Regions from separate parts of the Anaerobutyricum hallii genome, predicted to be linked through region 2. Evidence: riboswitches for the same ligand, from Rfam matches in the RefSeq annotation. Region 2 holds a riboswitch; the other holds the start of a gene.
What was found. A riboswitch is a leader RNA that binds a small molecule or an ion and turns the genes downstream of it on or off. The one in region 2 is predicted to bind cobalamin.
Positions count from the first base shown of each region.

Region 1: it holds a riboswitch for cobalamin, as region 2 does, so the genes downstream of both, EHLA_RS09680 (ABC transporter substrate-binding protein) here and EHLA_RS02750 (M14 family metallopeptidase) in region 2, are expected to answer to the same signal.

Region 1 covers NZ_LT907978.1:2,112,557-2,122,323, reverse strand. Annotated here, with positions in the region: partial or broken gene EHLA_RS09705 (transposase) at 1-300, opposite strand, end outside; partial or broken gene EHLA_RS09700 (transposase) at 665-2,054, opposite strand; gene EHLA_RS09695 (TIM barrel protein) at 2,222-3,235, shown strand; gene EHLA_RS09690 (adenosylcobinamide amidohydrolase) at 3,614-4,738, shown strand; partial or broken gene EHLA_RS17035 (TetR/AcrR family transcriptional regulator) at 4,735-4,890, shown strand; gene EHLA_RS09685 (hypothetical protein) at 4,912-5,334, shown strand; cobalamin riboswitch at 5,422-5,559, shown strand; gene EHLA_RS09680 (ABC transporter substrate-binding protein) at 5,846-7,711, shown strand; gene EHLA_RS09675 (hypothetical protein) at 7,879-8,100, shown strand; gene EHLA_RS09670 (DUF3784 domain-containing protein) at 8,205-8,546, shown strand; partial or broken gene EHLA_RS09665 (IS256 family transposase) at 8,873-9,767, opposite strand, start outside.
Region 2 covers NZ_LT907978.1:613,823-623,589, reverse strand. Annotated here, with positions in the region: gene EHLA_RS02760 (threonine/serine ThrE exporter family protein) at 1-936, shown strand, start outside; gene EHLA_RS02755 (MATE family efflux transporter) at 947-2,290, opposite strand; gene EHLA_RS02750 (M14 family metallopeptidase) at 2,287-3,372, opposite strand; cobalamin riboswitch at 3,674-3,849, opposite strand; gene pdxT (pyridoxal 5'-phosphate synthase glutaminase subunit PdxT) at 3,907-4,482, opposite strand; gene pdxS (pyridoxal 5'-phosphate synthase lyase subunit PdxS) at 4,498-5,382, opposite strand; gene EHLA_RS02735 (sensor histidine kinase) at 5,566-6,879, opposite strand; gene EHLA_RS02730 (response regulator transcription factor) at 6,901-7,572, opposite strand; gene EHLA_RS02725 (Na/Pi cotransporter family protein) at 7,591-9,444, opposite strand; gene phoU (phosphate signaling complex protein PhoU) at 9,618-9,767, opposite strand, start outside.

The sequences.
Region 1 (9,767 bases), 1.5 Mb from region 2:
TTTAGTAAAGCCACAGAATTCCCTCAGGTGTCTGGAATAATGAAGGAAGATTAACAGGAGAGAATCTGTTGGAATAGAAAAGAGGCGTTGTATAATCAAAGCCCAAAGCATTGCATTCAAAGGATATTTACGATTTCTGCCAGTGGATGCGTAGTAATGCTTGTAAAAAGAAGTCGGAATAATTTTATCAAGGTCAATGTGATTTTCGAGCAGAGTAAGGAAATGAGGTTTGTCAGATTCATAAATATCTTTACAATCTTCAAAAATATCTGCCAAAGAGAGTTGTTTTTGTGGTATCATAGATATATCTCCTTTCGGGGCGTGGTTTATGGTTTCTAGTCAACTCCATTATATCACAAACCGTGAGGAGATTTTTATTTTCAGCAACAAAAAATGTCGTATTTATGCGGCTTGTGGCGTTTCGCAAATGCCTAATTACTATAGTAGGTAATTGCGAAACTCGCGATGCTCGTTCGCAATCTTGAACTTAAACAGGGAAGGATTCGTGCTTAGCACGAATCCTGGAATAAAAAGTGGATAACCGGACATTTTAGGCGCACTTTAATAAGCCCTCGGCTTTATGGAGTTGGTAAGTCCTAGGCTATGAAAGATTTTAAACTTCTGATGTATTGTCGTTGATGGATTTTGTCGGCAACAACTACAGTTAATAACTGTGATATACCAGCAAGAAGTAAATCTGCATGAAGTGTTTTTTCGTTTGTTGTTTTTCGGTTAGCGACACAAAAACTGTCTTTAAAGTGGTTGATTGATTTTTCAACATTTACTCGGATTTTGTAAGTGTCATCCCATTCCTGTGAGCCACGCTCCACGCCGGGGTATGCTCTAAGGTTTTTTTCGGGATAAACGTAAATCATTCTGCCACAGGAAGAAGTTGTACATGGATTATCGCAGTGGCACACCCGTCGTTTTGATTTGTCTTCACGATTGTATTCCCGTTTCATTTTGGGACACACAAATTTCATGGTCGGAAGATTACTTCTTAAGTGAGACTTGCTACCTTCCCGTTTCATAGGGAGTGAAGGATCATGAGGACAGCAGGGAATACCATTTTCATTGAATGTATAATCCACGTTATCCAGTGAAAGTTTTACCTTTAAAGGAATAAATGCTTTTTGAAATTTAAAATCTTCAAATAAGGATTTGTAGATTTCAATCGTATCAAAGGCAGCATCACCAAGAAATATCTTGGGATTGATAAGAGGGTGCCGTTCTTTGAAATCTTTAAGGGTTGGAATCAAGGCTTTCGAATCGGCAAGTGATTTATCTTCATCGGGAGATTTTGATTTCTTTTCAACAATGATGTCAGGGTGAGAATCCAGATAATCCTTGTTATAAAAATCAATGGAGCGAACAATGCCAAGTCCATTGGTCGTAATGCCAAATTTATAAGCATAGCAGAAATGACCATTCACATACTGTTGCTTTACTTCATGGTTAGCAGCGGCGGATGCAGGCATAGAGGCATAGGCTGCCTTGTAAGGATCATAAGAATCATCGAAGTTATGAGCTTTAGCATAGGACTTAAGCTGTTTAATAATGCGGTTGGCGTATTTGGGATTGTTTTCAGTCACATATGCTTTAATCCCTGAAGTATCAAACAAAAGCATAGAGGCGAGATTACCGTTAATGTCCTGGCAGATTGGTTCTGTGATATCTACGAGATTATCAAAAACTGATTGTAAGTCCATTAAAAAATCCTGTTTGAAACGAGTGATTTTTGAAGCGTCAGGAACTTTAGTAAAGCCACAGAATTCCCTCAGATGTCTGGAATAATGAAGGAAGATTAACAGGAGGGAATCTGTTGGAATAGAAAAGAGGCGTTGAATAATCAAAGCCCAAAGCATTGCATGCAAAGGATATTTACGATTTCTTCCAGTGGATGCGTAGTAATGCTTGTAAAAAGAAGTCGGAATAATTTTATCAAGGTCAATGTGATTTTCGAGCAGAGTAAGGAAATGAGGTTTGTCAGATTCATAAATATCTTTACAATCTTCAAAAATATCTGCCAAAGAGAGTTGTTTTTGTGGTATCATAGACATATCTCCTTTCGGGGCGTGATTTATGGTTTCTAGTCAACTCCATTATATCACAAACCGTGAGGAGATTTTTATTTTTAACAACAAAAAAATGACGTATTTATGCGACTTGTGGCGTTTCGCAAACGCCTAAATTACTATAGATAGGAAAGGAGATGATTACAGTGGGATATTTACCGGAATGCAGATCCATGAATTTTTCTGTATATTCAGGGATGCTGGACCGATATAAAGACAGTGATGATATCAAAAATGCCTGCAGAAAAGCAGGACTGAACGGGCTGGAAGTGATCCTGGCGGGGGAATCCGACCAGGGAAAGATCCTGCCGGAGATGGTCAACGGGGTCCACTTGTATTTCCATATATTCTGGATGGATTACTGGCTGGGCAACTATGAACGCCTCGACCGGGAATTTGATTCCAGGGAGCAGTGGATCGACTATTATGGAGGGCAGGACAGGGAAGCCTATCTGAACTTCCTGCGGAATGATTTGAGATATGCGGAAGAGAATGGTGCCAGATATGTGGTCTTCCACGTCTCGGAAGTGACACTTCGGGAAAGCTATCAGTACAAGTACCGGTATACGGATGAAGAGGTGATCGATGCATCCCTGGAGATCATCAATACCCTGCTGGATGAACATGAATACCCTTTCGATTTCCTTGTGGAAAATCTCTGGTGGAGTGGCCTTGACATGAAGACCCCGGCATTGACAAAAAAGCTGGTGGAAGGGATCCATAGCGAACGAAAGGGGATCATGCTTGACCTGGGCCACTACATGAACACAAACAGTGACTTAAGGACACCGGAAGATGCGGTGGCCTACGTCAATGCCATGCTGGATGCCCACGAAGAGGCAGGATGCCCGGTCACAGACTGGATCAAGGGGATCCATCTCCAAATGTCCCTTGGTGGGGAATACGTCAAAAAGCAGAAAGCAGAATGGGAGCAGGCTCCCATGAACTTTGACGACTATCCGTTCTATGAGCTTTTTCAGCTCGCCTACGAACACGCCTGTAATATTGACCTCCATCAGCCGTTCCTCGGCGAAGGCGTGAAAGAACTCATTGAGCGGATACATCCGGACTATGTGACAGAGGAGTTCCAGCAGAACAGCCGGGAAGAATACGAGCAGTTTGCAGAAGCACAGGGAAAACTGTTGGGATATATTGAATAAAGATGAATATTATTTTCATGAGAGAAGGATATTGAGTTTATGATTCGATATCCTTTTCGTTACTGCGAAAGAGATATTTAAGAACGCTTCGGCGTTCTTGCTGCGAGATGTGCATTATGCGTTAGCATGACATAATTCTTATGTACATCTCTGCAATCCGCCGGAGACTTTTATCAAAGTCGGAGTTTTCTCCAGCTTCGATAAAAAACCGTATACGGAGATATAGGAAAATAAAAAGACTTATGTTAAGATAAATCTAAGAAAATTATACATTGGTCTCATATAAATTGGTGCCATTATAATATGATATGCATTGATTTAATGAGAAGCAACATGGCTATAGTGTAGAAAGAAATAGTCTTTAGGGGTGTGCAAAACATGAAAATATACGATTTTTCCAATGGAGATGAATTGCATCATTATAAAAAAGCCCTGGTGCTCACTTTCCGGGGATCTCGGGATGTGCTGAGTACCGGGCCGGATAATGGAGGTTTTCGAAAAGATCTGGAGGCAGTGTTTAATGTAGATATTAATCCGGGAGCCGGAATGGGGTGTGTGATGCGCGGCAAAACCTACGAAGAACATATGAATGTCATTGTTATCGAGGATCTGGGTTTGGATCCTTCCCATTGCAGCGGTTTATGCACGGCGGCAAGCATGGACAATGTGTCCATCCAGACGATGAAATATGAAGAATGCGCACCTTTTTCTGTGACGGCTATTGTTACGGCAGGGATTGAACATAATGGCGGAAGAGTTGGTGAACCGGCCCTCTGGCATGAGACGGGAGAAGAATTTTGCCAGGTAAAGCCGGGAACCATCAATATTTTATTACATATTGATGCCAATCTGGATGCGGGAACTCTTGCACGGACCGTGGTAACCTGCACGGAAGCCAAGGTGGCGGCCATTCAGGAGTTACAGGCACCAAGCTGTTCATCTCGAGGAATCGCTACCGGTTCCGGAACCGATGGGGTCATTGTCATTTCCAATCCGGAATCAGCAACGAAGCTGACCAATGCCGGAAAGAATTCCAAGCTGGGAGAATATATCGGCAAAACAGTGATGCGGGCAGTGAAAGAAGCCCTGTCTCTCCAGTCTGGATTAAACCCCAAAGGACAGCATGATATTATCTGTCGCATGGGTCGTTTTGGAGTGACCGAAGATGCCCTGTGGGAATATTACAAGGAACAGGGGAAAGGAACTCTTTCCAGAGCGGAATTTATGGACAGGCTTGACCGTAAAAGAAAGGATTCCCGTCTGGTAACCAATGCATCTCTCTATGCCCATCTCTTAGATCAGTTAGACTGGGGATTGTTGGATGCAGGAGAAGTCTGGCAGGCAGCAAAAGAACTGCTGGTTTTTCCTGACTTAGAGAAACAGGAAACGGCAGAGAAAGTACCGGAAGAATTACCGGAAAAGATACAGGTGGACAAAGAAGCAACGATTCAGTGGATGATTGAGCAGTATGTAAATGCTCTTTCCTATTTTAAAGAAATATGAAAAGAGAATTAAAAACAGAACTAACAAAACAGAAAATAATAAATGCTGCAATCCGTGAATTTTCCAGGAGCGGATATGAAAAAAGTTCCATTAATGAGATATGCAAAAGTGGAATAAATAAAGGCTTGATTTATCATAATTTTAAAAATAAGGATGAGCTTTATCTCATTTGTGTGAAGATAAGTTGCGATGGTTTTTTGGATTTGATGGATCAGAAGATGGAAAAGGTGGATATGAATCGATATTTCGAACTCCGGGAAGAGTATTCCTGCAGGGAAGAAAGCCGTATTTTTTTTGAGGCATTATTGAATCCTCCGGTTCATCTTGAACAGGAGATACGAACAGTCCTGAAGCCTTTTTATGAACACAGGGAAAAGGTGATAAAAGAAGTACTTTCATCCTTTCCATTGAGAGAAGGCTGGACCATGGAGGAAGCCTGCCGTTATTTTGCTCTCATCATAGATGGGTATAATGAATTTTTCAGCAGAAAGAGAATGAACAATCCTGAGTTGACATCCATCGTGGAAAAGCATGAAAACGATGTGCCGAAATTGATCGACCTGTTACTGTATGGAGTTGTGAAACGGTTGCAATAAGATTGACATTGGAAAAAAACAGGTATATAATTGACCTGTAGGTCAATTTTTTGGTGTGGCTTTGTAAACCATCGAAAATTGTTTAATTACATATTGTTGGATCATAGAACGTGAAGCAATTCATGTTCCATAAGGGGAAACAGGTGAAAGTCCTGTACTGTCCCGCAACTGTAAGTGGTTTTGCGCCATAAGTCAGAGTACCTTACTATGATCCGTTGTCTGATCTGCGAGGTATGGGAATGTAATCCCGATTTTGCAAATCTTTAATAAGAACCTTAAAACCCTTGAAAATCCAGTATTTTCAAGGGCTTTTCTTTTCTGATGACGGAAAGGAATGAAAAGGGGCATCTGGTCAGTTGGCTGGATGTCTCTTTTCGTTCTTAAGAACTAATTATTGGTCATATCTTGATTTTTTGTGGGGAGATGATATAAATGTAATTTGAAACATTATATACAGGAATGAATGAGCATGTTGCAAAGGCATTTGAAGTAGAATGTGAGGAGAAGGAAAATGAAAATTAAAATCAAAATCAAAATGAAAAAATTATTTTGCCTGTTGCTGGCGCTTATCATGACATCAACGGTGATGACCGGATGCGGGACACAGTCTGACGACGAAAAAAAGAATGAAAAAGAAACAGTAAGAGTTGCTTTGTGGGGTTCACAGCTTTTGGAGAATTATACCCAGTATCTGTGCGATACTTTCCCGGAGGTTGAGTTTGAATTCACACTTGCAACTAATTCCACGGATTATTACCGCTATCTGAATGACCATGATGATTTGCCGGATATTATGACTGTGAGACGATTTTCACTGAAGGATGCTGTTTTATTAAAGGATTTTCTGTATGATTTTTGTGATACGGAACTTGCTTCTACATTTTATGGTACATATCTTGAGAATTATACTTATGATGATGGTACTATTAATTTGCTTCCGGCATGTGCGGATGTAGATAGTATCATTATCAATGAGACGCTGTTTAAAGAGCATAATATTGATATCCCTACAGATTATGATTCTTTTATTGCTGCCTGTGAGGCGTTCGAAAAGTTGGGGATTAAGGGATTTTCTTCTGATTTTGGTGACGATTATACATGTATGGAAGTGCTTCAGGGTTTTTCAATTTCACAGCTTTTATCGATGGAAGGCAGGGAATGGCGCCAGAAGTATGAGAGTGGACTGACTAATCAGCTTTCAGAAGAAGTATGGATGCCGGTCTTTGAGAAATTTTTTGATATGAAGGAAAAGACAGGAATTGGAAAAGCAGAAGTAGAAATGATCAATCAGGATCCTAAAAAATTATATTTAGCCGGTAAGCTTGCGATGTACCGTGGTACAGGTGCAGATGCAATCGGTTTTTCGGGGCGCGAGGGAGACCACTCCATTTTGCTTCCATATTTTGAAGAGGATGAGAAAGATAACTGGTATTTGACATATCCTTCCTTCCAGGTTGCTGCCAGTAAAAAAGCAATGGAAGATCCTGAAAAGGAGAAACTGCTTCTCAGAATTATGGAAGCCATGTTGAATCAGGAAGGCCAGAGCTGCATCTCTTACGGAAAGAATATGATTCCTTATAACAGGGACGTAGATTTAGAACTGTTGCCGGAACTTGACAATATAAAACCATATATCGATCAGAACAAGATGTATATCCGCCTGGCTTCCAGTGAGATGTTCAGCATATCTCAGAATGTGGTGCAACGCATTCTGCTCGGCGAATTGAACACACCGAAAGAGGCGTTCGACGCATTCAATGTTCTTATGACCGAGAACGATACGTCTGATGATGTTGTAGCGCATATCAATACCGCATATTCCAATAAATTTACGACAGAGCATGGTAACCTTGCAGCATCTGCAGTTTATAATACTGTTCTTTCAGAAGCTGATGTTGATCTGGTATTTGGACAGTCATGCTATATAAGCAACGATGTCTATGAGGGCGATTATACGGAAAAGGATTTGGGATATCTTATTAATAATGATGTAGGAAAGCCTGTTATTGCTCATCTGACAGGGGAACAGATTTTCAAACTTGTTGAAAACACTCTTTCACTTAAGGGTAACAGAGGAGTTTGCTGTAATGACAGTACCCTGTATGTATCCAGTGGCTTTGAGATGAATATCTCAAGAACTGAAAGCGGCTATTCGCTTAATTCATTGACTGTAGGAGGGGAAAAGATGGATCAAAATGCGGAATTTTCCGTACTCCTTTGCAGTGACTACGACTGGTATGTGGTTGATGCCATGAAGGCAGTAGGGTGTGAAGATTACAAGATTGACGATGTCCATTTTGAGGAATATGTTTTCAAGAGACTCATTGAGAAAGGTGGTCAGTTGGAAGAGCCTTCGGATTACATTACCCTACAATGACACTGAATTCAAGAACGCCTCGGCGTTCTTGAATCAAATCAATCATGTTGAAATAGTAAGCACAGAATATGAATTTCAAAAAGGTGCTGACAAAATGCTAATAATAAAATAGGGGATTCATATTTAAAATTTGATAGTTGGAATTTATGAATTATTTGGAGAATATCATGAAAAAAACTATTTTTGTTTTGGGAATTATTTTCATCCTAATCAGTGTTATCGCATTTTTAATCGGGGGATTGTTTTGTTATGTTAGCAATCATATGTTGGATGGGCCGGCCGGTCTTTATGCACATCAGCGCGCAATAATGATGACAGCAATTATCTGTGGAATTATTTTGCTGGTTGTTGGGGTTGTCTTCTTGATTTTGTCAAAAAAGATGCGTTAGAAAATTATCTCGGAAGTTTTTGATGGGAAATTCATATTTATGAAATTGAAAAATATCCAGTTTTTAGTTCTGGATCAATCGGGATGTGAGGAGAGGAATGTGTTATGACATTAAAAGATATAAGCAGCGGCCCTGATTGGATTATATGGGTAGTCGGCATTATCTTGGCTATATTCAGTATTATTCTTCTTACAGGACATGGTGCAAATTTGATAGCTGGATATAATACAGCAAGTAAGGAAGTAAAGGATAAGTACAATGCTAAGAAACTTAGCAGAGTCGTCGGAGGTGGAATGACCGTTATAACCGGTTTGGTGTTTGCTATGGGGATTTTTGAGAATGTATTGCCAGCATCGTTTGCAGCAATATCCTTAATTATTATTATTATTATTATAATAGATATTGTAATAATGCTTGTGATAGCAAATACGGTCTGTAAGAAGTAGGCCTGTTTGTTGGTTTCAGGTATCGAACAACTTATGCCAAAACAGAGATCATGCCAGAGACATCAGAAGATAGTCAGTATACATTAAAAATATATATGATCGGGGAACCGTAATGGCCTTTCGGTGTTGCCCATTGCAGATTGGAATTATTGGCGGTGTGAAATTTTCTCTGTAAATCGATCTTCTATGATAATTGCTTGGGAGTAAATAGCATTTTTTGCCATTTACTCCCTTGATTTATATATAGCAAGAATCCGATGGCATGTCAAGAGCGGCTCCATAAATGGAGCCGTGCATTTACTTTTGATATGACAGCCGGATTTTTGTTATTCAGGCATCCTTTCCGGATACATGATCACTAATTCTGCCCTTACTTTTCCCCAGTTTCTTATTGGCATCGTCCATTTTTTTGCTACTTCAAACGTAGAAAGATACAAGGCTTTTAAGAGAGCTTGGAAATACGCTTCTTTGTTTATTCAGTCTCCTGTAAGATGAATTCAGGGATTCGATTGCATTGGTCGTATAAAAAGCGGTCCTTGTCTCTTTGGAAAATTTAAAGATCGGTGATATGGCATCCCAGTTTTCTCTCCACCGGTTTAAGACGCCTGGGTAGTGTGTCTCCCATTTTTCAGAAACCATATCTAACTGGCTCAATGCAGCTTTTTCATCCGGAGCGGTATATATTGTTTTCAGTTCTTTCGCAAAAGCTTTCATGTCTTTGTTTGCCACATATTTCAGTGTGTTCCTGACCATATGGACAATACAGCGTTGCTGTTCTGTCATTGGAAATGCCGCAGTGATGGCCTCTTTTATCCCTGTCAGCCCATCTGAGCAGAGAATCAGGATATCACGGACTCCGCGGTTTTTCAGGCTGTTCAGGACACTCAGCCAGTATTTACTGCTTTCGTTTTCACCGATCACGATGGTAAGTACCTCTTTTTTCCCTTCCTCGTTGATGCCGAGGACAACATATGCCGCAAGTTTCCGAATCACACCATCATCCCGGACGGAAAAATGTACGGCATCAATGAATACGATTGGATAGACAGCTGCCAGCGGACGGTTCTGCCATTCCTCAATCCGGGGCAGCTGCTTGTCCGTGATATCGGAAATCATACCTTCACTGACTTCGAATCCATAAATATCCTCAATGGTATCGGAGATCTGGCGGGTCGTCATCCCTTTTGCATACATGGCAATGATCTTATCGTCTATGGAGGA
Region 2 (9,767 bases):
TTTCTTGATAGTATCGAAGAAATTCATGGTCTTTATTCTCCAGTTGCTCTTGGTATTGCTGCTGCTATCGCCTGTGGCGGATTTACTTTTTTGCTTGGCGGCGGACTGATTGAAATGTTCTGCGCTTTTATTGGTGCCGGTCTTGGAAACTTTTTAAGATGCAAATTAACCAAACATCATTATACTTTATTTCTTGGCATTGTTTTATCCGTATCTTTCGCCTGTCTTTCCTATGCTGGACTTTTAAAGCTTGGGGAAGTCTTTCTCCATCTTTCTGTGCGGCATGAAGCCGGATATATCTGTGCCATGTTATTTATCATTCCGGGATTTCCTTTTATCACCAGCGGTATTGACCTTGCAAAACTGGATATGCGTTCCGGTATTGAACGACTCGGTTATGCTCTGATCATTATTTTAGTTGCAACAATGTCTGCCTGGATCATGGCTTTGATTCTCCATCTTCAGCCGGTTGACTTTTTAAAAATCTCATTACCATTATCTGATTGGATCCTGTTCCGGCTTCTTGCAAGTTTTTGCGGTGTATTTGGTTTCTCTATTATGTTCAACAGTCCTGTTCCGCTGGCAGTAACCGCCGCATTGATCGGTGCTATTGCAAATACGCTGCGTCTTGAACTTGTTGATCTGATAAACTTTCCTCCTGCCGCCGCCGCATTTATCGGCGCTTTGACCGCAGGTCTTCTTGCCTCTTTGATAAAAAATAAAGCTGGGTATCCAAGAATCTCTGTCACAGTTCCTTCGATCGTTATTATGGTTCCGGGGCTTTATCTTTACAGAGGATTCTACAACCTTGGTATTATGTCCCTTGCTACTTCCGCAACCTGGTTTGCTTCTGCAATTTTAATCATTCTGGCTCTGCCGCTTGGATTGATCTTTGCCAGAATACTTACCGACAAAACCTTTCGGTATTGTACCTGATCGGATCGCACTATATTTTTCTGCTTCTATTTCTATTGTTCCTTACATAGAGTATCGCCATCGCTGCCGCTGCAATTCCCCAGGATATTGGATAAGATAATGCTACTTTATCCGGGGAAGGATTCTTTGCCATAAGCGCAAATAATGCAACGATCCGGAAGCCGCAGAAACTGATCACCGTTACGATCATTGGCAGAAAGGCCTTTCCAAAGCCTCTTAAATTACTGCTGAAGCATTCAAGAACGGTGTAAAAAAAGTAAAATGGAAAGGTTACTTTTACGATTTCTAATGTCTGCGCTGCTACTGCAGCATCTTTTGTAAATACATTTAAAATCACCGGCATCGCTATGATAAGCAGTATACAGGCAGCAAATGTAATGAGCGATCCTCCAAAAATACAAAGTCTGTTACCCTTTTTGATTCTTTCCCAGTTGCCGGCTCCATAGTTTTGTCCAATAAAGGAAACAACCGCCTGTCCAAGTGCGACAATTGGCAGGTAGATAATTAACTCCACTCTGAAATAGACTGTAAACGATGCTACTGAAGTAACACCTAATGTATTAATCTGTGACTGTATGATAATATTGGACAAGGTGATAATAATTGACTGCACCCCAGCCGGCACACCTACTTTTAGTATATCCGTAAATTCTTTCAGGCTGCAATCTGAAAAACGAATCCGCAGTGCATACGGTTTTCTTAATCGATATAAATGGATCATGACTCCGATAGCCGCAAATGTCTGGGAAAATAACGTTGCAAACGCTGTTCCTTCTACTCCCATATGAAAAACATATAAAAATATAAAATCCGCAAAAACATTGATGATCCCGCCAAAAAACTGATATAGCATCGGTGTTCTGGAATCGCCCAGTGCTCTTAGTACACCGCTTAAAAGATTATAACTGACTACAGATATCATACTGGCCATATAGATACGGAGGTATCGTACTGCGAGTGGAAAAATACTCTCCGGCGTACCCATCCAGGTTAAAAATACCGGAGATAAGACCAGACCGATCACTGTTAAAAAGAAGCCTCCGATTATTCCCGTCCAAAAGATCGTCTGTATCAGTTTCTTTAATTGTTCAAAGCGTCTTGCTCCATAATGTCTTGCCGCAAAGACATTCGTCCCTACAGCCATTCCGTTAAAAAATCCGATCATACAGGTTACGATCAGACCACTGGCTCCAATCGCCGCCGATGCTTTCGTCCCAAGAAGCTGTCCAACAAAAATAAGATCTACTGTACTGTAAAGCTGCTGAATAAGACTCGAACCCAAAAGGGGAAGAGCAAATAAAAGTATGCCCTTCCCTACGCTGCCTTTAGTTAAAGTATGGCTGTTATTTTTCAAATCATATCCTCCCACATCTCACGAGAATGAATTCCGGCATGATCGTCATAATGTTCTTTACGATGTTTATGAAGTTCATCATGTGTATGCTGGTGTGTATTTCCCATATCATCAATACAGATATCATAATGTCCATATGCAATTAATGGAGAATTCTCCGGAACAGAATAAGAAATTGTCTGATACAGAATGATTGCGTCTTCTTTTAAACGAAATTCTTCGATGACATTTCCAAAATAATCTTTTAATTCTCCTAAAAGCTCACCGGCTTTCACAATCTGGCCTGCCTTCTTTTTCGGGAACCAGCAGCCCGCCTTTTCTGAATCAACATAATGTGCATGATTCATATGTTTTGGTACACGCATCTGCATTTCTGCTAACGTTGGTCTTGTCTTTAACATACCGATACGGCGAAGAATATTCTTTACATCTTTCTGTGAGGCTGCTACTTCCTCTTCTGACCACATACCATTACATCCACGCTCAATCAGTACCGATGGAATTCCCAACGTTCCGGCATAATTATATGCTCCACCTTTTCCACTTTGTGACTTCACATAAAATGGCATATCTGCTGCCTGTGCCATTCTTTCTGCTTCCGCTACGGTCTCCTCCGGAGCGTTACCGACACAATAAATAAATGGTGTTAAATCCTCAAACCAATCTCCATTATGTACATCGATATAATAATCTATTTTTGAAAAAATCTCTTTTTCTATAAAATATGCCAGCTTATCCGTATACGTTCCATTCGCATCCCCCGGAAATACCCGGTTGAGATTCTTTCCGTCTTCTGCAGAAACACTGACCGTTCTTGCTTTAAATCCATTTACATTGACAATATGAAGCAGGATAAGAATTCCTTTAATGTCTTTAGGCTGAAGCTTTGCTGCCAGTCCTGTGACACACTCAATTCCTACATATTCTGCATTGTGAATTCCTCCGTCTACTAAAACCGTATGTCCCTCTTCCTGTCCATAGATTAATGTTACGGGTAATTCATCCTCTGTAAAAGGCAGCTTTAAAAATCCACATACCTTTTCACCCTTTTCTACATAAAGATTGCCTAACTGAAATCCCATAAACTTCTACATAACCTCCTTTAACAATACTGTATCTCAAAATGATTCCCATCCATAAAGAGTATTCCGTATATTCAAACAAAAAGTACTCCTAAATTGCCTCTTCTCCTATAGGATGGCTGCTTTTTATGATAAGAAAAAGAGACCTATACTCACTATAAGTCTCTTCATCTATCGTATTCTAAATTTTCAATCATAAATCACCTAATAAATTTGAAATAGATTGGAATCCCAATTCCATCGCAAATCATATAGTCGATTTATGTGCGAGATATACAGCTCTCTTAAAATTCCGTAAGATGAGTTGACTAAACATATAAGCAGTTCTCCTGACTTGGTTCTCCATCGGTACATCCTTCCCAAAATATAATATCTCAGTGGCTTATTGTACAGACTCCCCTTACAGTGACGGATTCGCTCCGGACTCTCACCGGATTCTCTTTTCATCCCTTCGGAACTTATATGCTGTGTATCTAATTCTCATCTATTGTAACATAGGCTTTTTCAGCTGGCAACTGTATCTTAGGGTAAAAGTTAGTTATTACTTACCTTAATTAGTTCTATAAATTTATCATGAATTCTGTCATTTCCAGTTAATTCCGGATGAAATGAGAATGCTAACTGATTTTTGTAAGCAACTCCCACAATTTTTTCCTCTACTTGTGCAAGGATTTCCACATTTTTTTCGACAGATTCAATATACGGAGCGCGGATAAATTCCATAGGAAATGTTCCGATTCCTTTAATCTCTCCCTCATAATAGAAGCTTCCAAGCTGCCTTCCGTATGCATTTCTCTTTACAGTAACCGGTAACGTAGCAAAGCAGCGATTCTCATCGTTTGAAATATTCTGTGCCAGTAAAATAAGACCGGCACAGGTAGCCAAAACCGGAAGACCTTCTTCTATTTTTTTCTTTAAAGGTTCAAACATAGAAAGTTCTTTTAAAAGTCTGCTCTGTACGGTACTTTCTCCGCCCGGCAGAACAAGGCCATCAAAATCCTGTTCTAAATCTTCTGCCTTTCTAAGCTCTACTGTCTCCACACCAAGTCTTTCTAATGCTTTTTCATGTTCTATAAAGGCCCCCTGGACCGCAAGTACCGCAACCTTCATTTTGTTTTCCTCTCTTTATTTTCCTCTCTCTGCCATTAATAACTGAATCTCACTCTCGTTAATGCCGACCATCGCTTCTCCTAAATCAGCAGAAAGCTCTGCAAGCATTTTGGCATCTTTATAATTTGTAACCGCTTTTACAATCGCATCTGCTCTCTTCTTTGGATTACCGGATTTAAAAATACCAGAACCAACGAATACTCCCTCTGCACCAAGCTGCATCATCAATGCCGCATCTGCCGGAGTTGCAACTCCACCGGCTGCGAAATTAACGACTGGGAGTCTTCCGGTATCGTGTACTTTTAACACTAATTCATAAGGAACTCTTAACTCTTTTGCTACTTCAAAAAGTTCATCCTGTCTCATAGAAGTAATGCGTGCAATCTCACGATTCATCATACGCATATGACGTACTGCCTGTACAACATCACCAGTTCCAGGCTCTCCTTTTGTACGGATCATAGAAGCACCTTCATTGATTCTTCTGAGTGCTTCTCCTAAATCTTTTGCTCCACATACAAATGGCACTTTAAACTGTTTTTTATCAATATGATAAACATCATCTGCCGGAGAAAGAACTTCACTCTCATCAATATAATCAATCTCGATTGCTTCAAGAATCTGTGCCTCTGCAAAATGTCCAATACGGCACTTTGCCATAACCGGAATAGAAACTGCTTCCTGAATGCCGCGGATCATCTTTGGATCGCTCATTCTTGAAACTCCACCGGCTGCACGAATATCCGCTGGAATTCTCTCTAACGCCATAACAGCACATGCACCAGCTTCTTCTGCAATCTTTGCCTGCTCCGGAGTAGTAACATCCATGATGACACCACCTTTTAACATCTGAGCAAGTTCTTTATTTAATTCATATTGTTTTTCTGCATTATTATTCATGATAAACTCCTTTCATTTTCCCGATAAAATATTGCCTTTTTCATTTGCATCTGCCCGTATAGTACAGCAAAAATGACCATATTGAAATATCCAATTTAGATATAGTCAATATGGTCACTTTGTTTCTTTTTGGAGTTTATTTTGCTTTTTATTCGCTTTTCCTATCGGTTTAATATAGTCAGTTTAAAATGTCACTGTAATTGTAGTCCCTTTTCCAACTTCGCTTTGAAGATCGAGTTTTGCATCATGAAGTGCAACGATATGTTTTACGATGGCAAGCCCTAAACCGGTTCCTCCAGTCTGTTTTGAACGGCTTTTATCTACGCGGTAGAATCGTTCAAAAATTCTTTTCTGATGTTCTTTTGGAATACCGATTCCAGTATCTTCTACTCTCAAATATGAATGACCTTGTTCACTGTCTACTCTGACCTTTACTGTTCCGTTCTTTTTATTATAGCGAATGGCATTGGCACAAAGATTATTGATCAGCTCGTTTATCATCTCCCGATTTGCAGTGATTTCCTGCGGACCACCTTCATATGTAATAGTCACATCATTTTTTTCCGCATAAATCTGCATATTTTCTACACAGAGTGCTGCTTCTTCAAAAAGGTCAAACTTTTCTACAATGAGCTGGGTATTCGCACTATCTAATTCAGAAAGACGGATAATATCATTGATGAGCGAAAGGAGACGGCGGGCGCTTTTTTCGATTTTCTGGCAGAAAGTTCCAATTTCTTCTGAAGGAACCATGCCATTTTCCATAAGTTCCGCATAACCGGATATCGCGGTAAGTGGCGTTTTTAATTCATGGGACACATTTGCCGTAAAGTCCTGCCGCATTCTGGCACTTTTTAAAATATCCGTATGTTGTGCCCGAATCGTTGCCGCAAATGGCTCTAATTCCTTATAAGCTGGAATAACAGAAAAATCGTCTAAATCTACTGCCATCTGCTCGATTGGTTTTATAATGTTTTTCGTCATAATGTGTGCCAGAATAATACATAAAATCATCATAATAAGAATCGTAGCCGCTACGATGGGAAGTATCTTTCCGCATACGCTCCATATATTGCTTGCTTCTCTGGCTACTCGAAGTATCGAACCATCATTTAACTTTATGGCATAATAAAAAGTATTTGTATCCATCGTCGCAGATTTCCGGACGGCATTTCCATCTCCATCTTTAAATGCATGTTTCACTTCAGGACGACTCATATGGTTATCCATTGTTCCTACATCTGCATCATTATCATAAAGGACTGTTCCTGTTGCAGAGATCCATGTAACTCGAAGTTTCCTGTAATCCATATGTAATGCATTTTCATTTCCAGAATGAAAAATTCCTGTATTTTTCAATACAATGGCATTGGCTCTTAAGTCATCCTGCACCTGTGTCTGAAATAAATCATAAAATACAAACAGCATGACCAGCATAGTAGCAACAATCGCAATGAGCGAAATACTTACCAGTTGTACATTAATCTTTCTTCTCATGATACTTCCCCTGTTTCTTTTTTATTCCATTACATATCCGACATTACGCACTGTCTTGATATGTTTACTGCTATCGCCCAGCTTTTTACGAAGAGTCTTGATATGCATATCAACGGTTCGGGATTCCCCTTCAAATTCTGTATCCCATACACGTTCCATAATCATTTCTCTTGACAAAACGATTCCCGCATTACGCATGAGCAGTTTTAAAAGTTCATATTCTTTATAAGTAAGCTCAATTCCTTTATTGTCTACATAAACCATATGACGCTCATTATCAAGGAAGATTTCTCCAATCGTCATATATTTGTCATCCGGCTGTTCTACAGTACGGCGAAGAACGGCCTTTATTCTTGTAATAAATTCAATAATGGAAAATGGTTTTTTTATGTAATCGTCTGCTCCGATATCTAATCCCTTTACCATATCAATTTCCGATGTCTTTGCAGTTACCATAATAATCGGCAGCTTTTTTGTTGCTGGATTTTTACGAAGCTTTTTTACAATTTCATATCCATTTTCATCTGGCAGCATAATATCAAGAATTGCCAGATCAGGAAGTTTTTCTTCTATTTTTTTATAAAAATGTTTGGCATCTTCAAACTGTTCCACGTTATGACCGCTGTTTTTTAATGCGATTGCTTCTATTTCCTGAATGTTTGTATCATCTTCTACTATATAAATATTTGCCATTCTTATTTTCCTCCATAATTATTTTCCACTATCTTTTCTTGCCTCCATCTTTTCTGTCTTTGCTATCTTTTCTTTCTTGCCAGTATGTTTACTTTCCGGTAAAGCATACCTTTCACTAAGCTCCATATATTCATGTTGAAATTCTTCGCTGTTTTCTTCTTTTAGTATATCAAGATATTCATGGGTGTCAAACCCACCCTCGTCAACCTGTAACAGGCATACTGCAATATTGGAACAATGGTCAGCGGCACGTTCAAAGTTTGTGGAAATATCCGACAAAATAAATCCAAGTTCAATCGTACATGTTCCGGTGCGAAGCCTGTTGATATGTCTTTGCTTTTCTTCTTTATTTAAGGCATCTACAACCTGTTCTAATGGTTCTACTTCTTTTGCCAGTTCCACATCGCCTGTCTCAAACGCCATCACTGCTCTGTCTAAAATATCTCGGATTGCATTAGAAAATACACGAAGTTCCTGTTTTGCTTTTTCAGAAAATTTCAGGTCCTTCTTATGCATTTCCACTGCGGCATCTCTGATATTTACGGCATGATCAGAAATCCGCTCAAAGTCACCGATACAGTGAAGCAGTACGGATAAAACCCGGCTGTCTTTTATCGAAAGCTCCCGCCCACTTAATTTTACAAGATAGGTACCAAGCGCATCTTCATACTGATCAATCTGATTTTCTAATTTTTCTACTCTGTCTGCCGTCTTGTCACTGTATTCTCCAAGCAGATCAATCGCAAGATTCATTGCTTTTTGTGATTTTCTTGCCATATTAATCGCAACACTACGACATTCTTCCATCGCAAATCCCGGTTTATCTAAGAAACGCTCGTCCAATCTGGCAAGATCTGGATTGATTTTTTCTTCTTCCATCTCTTCCATTTCAGATTCTTTATCCGGAATCACAAAAATTGCCATTTTTTCAAGCAGATTTGCAAATGGGAATAAAAGAATGGTTGCGCCGATATTAAATAAACTGTGGATAACTGCAATACCTGCCGGACTTGCAGCAGTATTTAAAAACTGAAAATGAACAAATACATTTAAAGTATAAAAAACAACCATAAAGATTATTGTTCCGGTAATATTAAAGAAAAGATGTACTGCGGCTGTTCTTTTTGCATTTTTACTTGTACCAATACTGGAAATAATCGCTGTTATACAAGTACCGATGTTTTGTCCCATAATAATTGGAAGAGCTGTACTGAAATTAACCGCTCCTGTGGCACAAAGTGCCTGTAAAATACCGACAGACGCAGAGGAACTCTGAATTACTGCCGTAAGAATCGTACCTGCTAACAGTCCAAGAAGTGGATTAGAAAACGTAGTAAGAATACCGGTAAACTTTTCATTATCTGCAAGAGGTGCTACTGCTCCGCTCATAGCTTCCATTCCATACATTAAAATGGCAAATCCAATAAAAATACTACCGATATCCTTCTTTTTCTCGTTTTTTGTGAACATGATAAGCCCTACACCTATCACAGCTAAGATAGGAGAAAATGAGGACGGCTTCAACATCTGTAATACAAAGCTACTTCCCTGAATCCCTGTAAGACTTAAGAGCCAGGATGTAATTGTCGTACCTATATTTGCTCCCATAATGATACCGACAGCCTGGTTCAGTTTCATGATTCCTGAATTTACAAAACCTACTACCATTACTGTCGTTGCAGATGAAGACTGGATTACTGCAGTAACGCCGGCTCCTAATAAAACTGCCATAATTCTTTTTGAAGTCAGTTTCTCAAGAAGACGTTCCATACGGCCGCCGGATAACTTTGAAAGTCCTGCACCCATTGCGTCCATACCATAAAGGAATAACGCCAGTCCCCCTATCATAGATAAAATACCAAAAATATTCATATTCTCTCCTCCGTTTTACATTTTACTTTTCTAATACGTAGTTTTTACGTTATCATATGTATGTAAAATCCAAAGAGAGAACTATGTAAAGTTTATGTAAAATTATTTCTTTTTTCGACATCCTATTAGAAACATAGATTCTAACAGGACGTATTACCAAATTATTGCTTTTATTATGCTACAATCTGTCCGGTAATAGAAAAGATAACCCATTCTGCAATATTTGTTGCATGATCTCCGATTCGCTCGAAATACTTTGTAACCATTAAAAGATCTACTGCCTGTTCCCCTTCATCAGCATGAACTCTAATCAGTGCAATCAG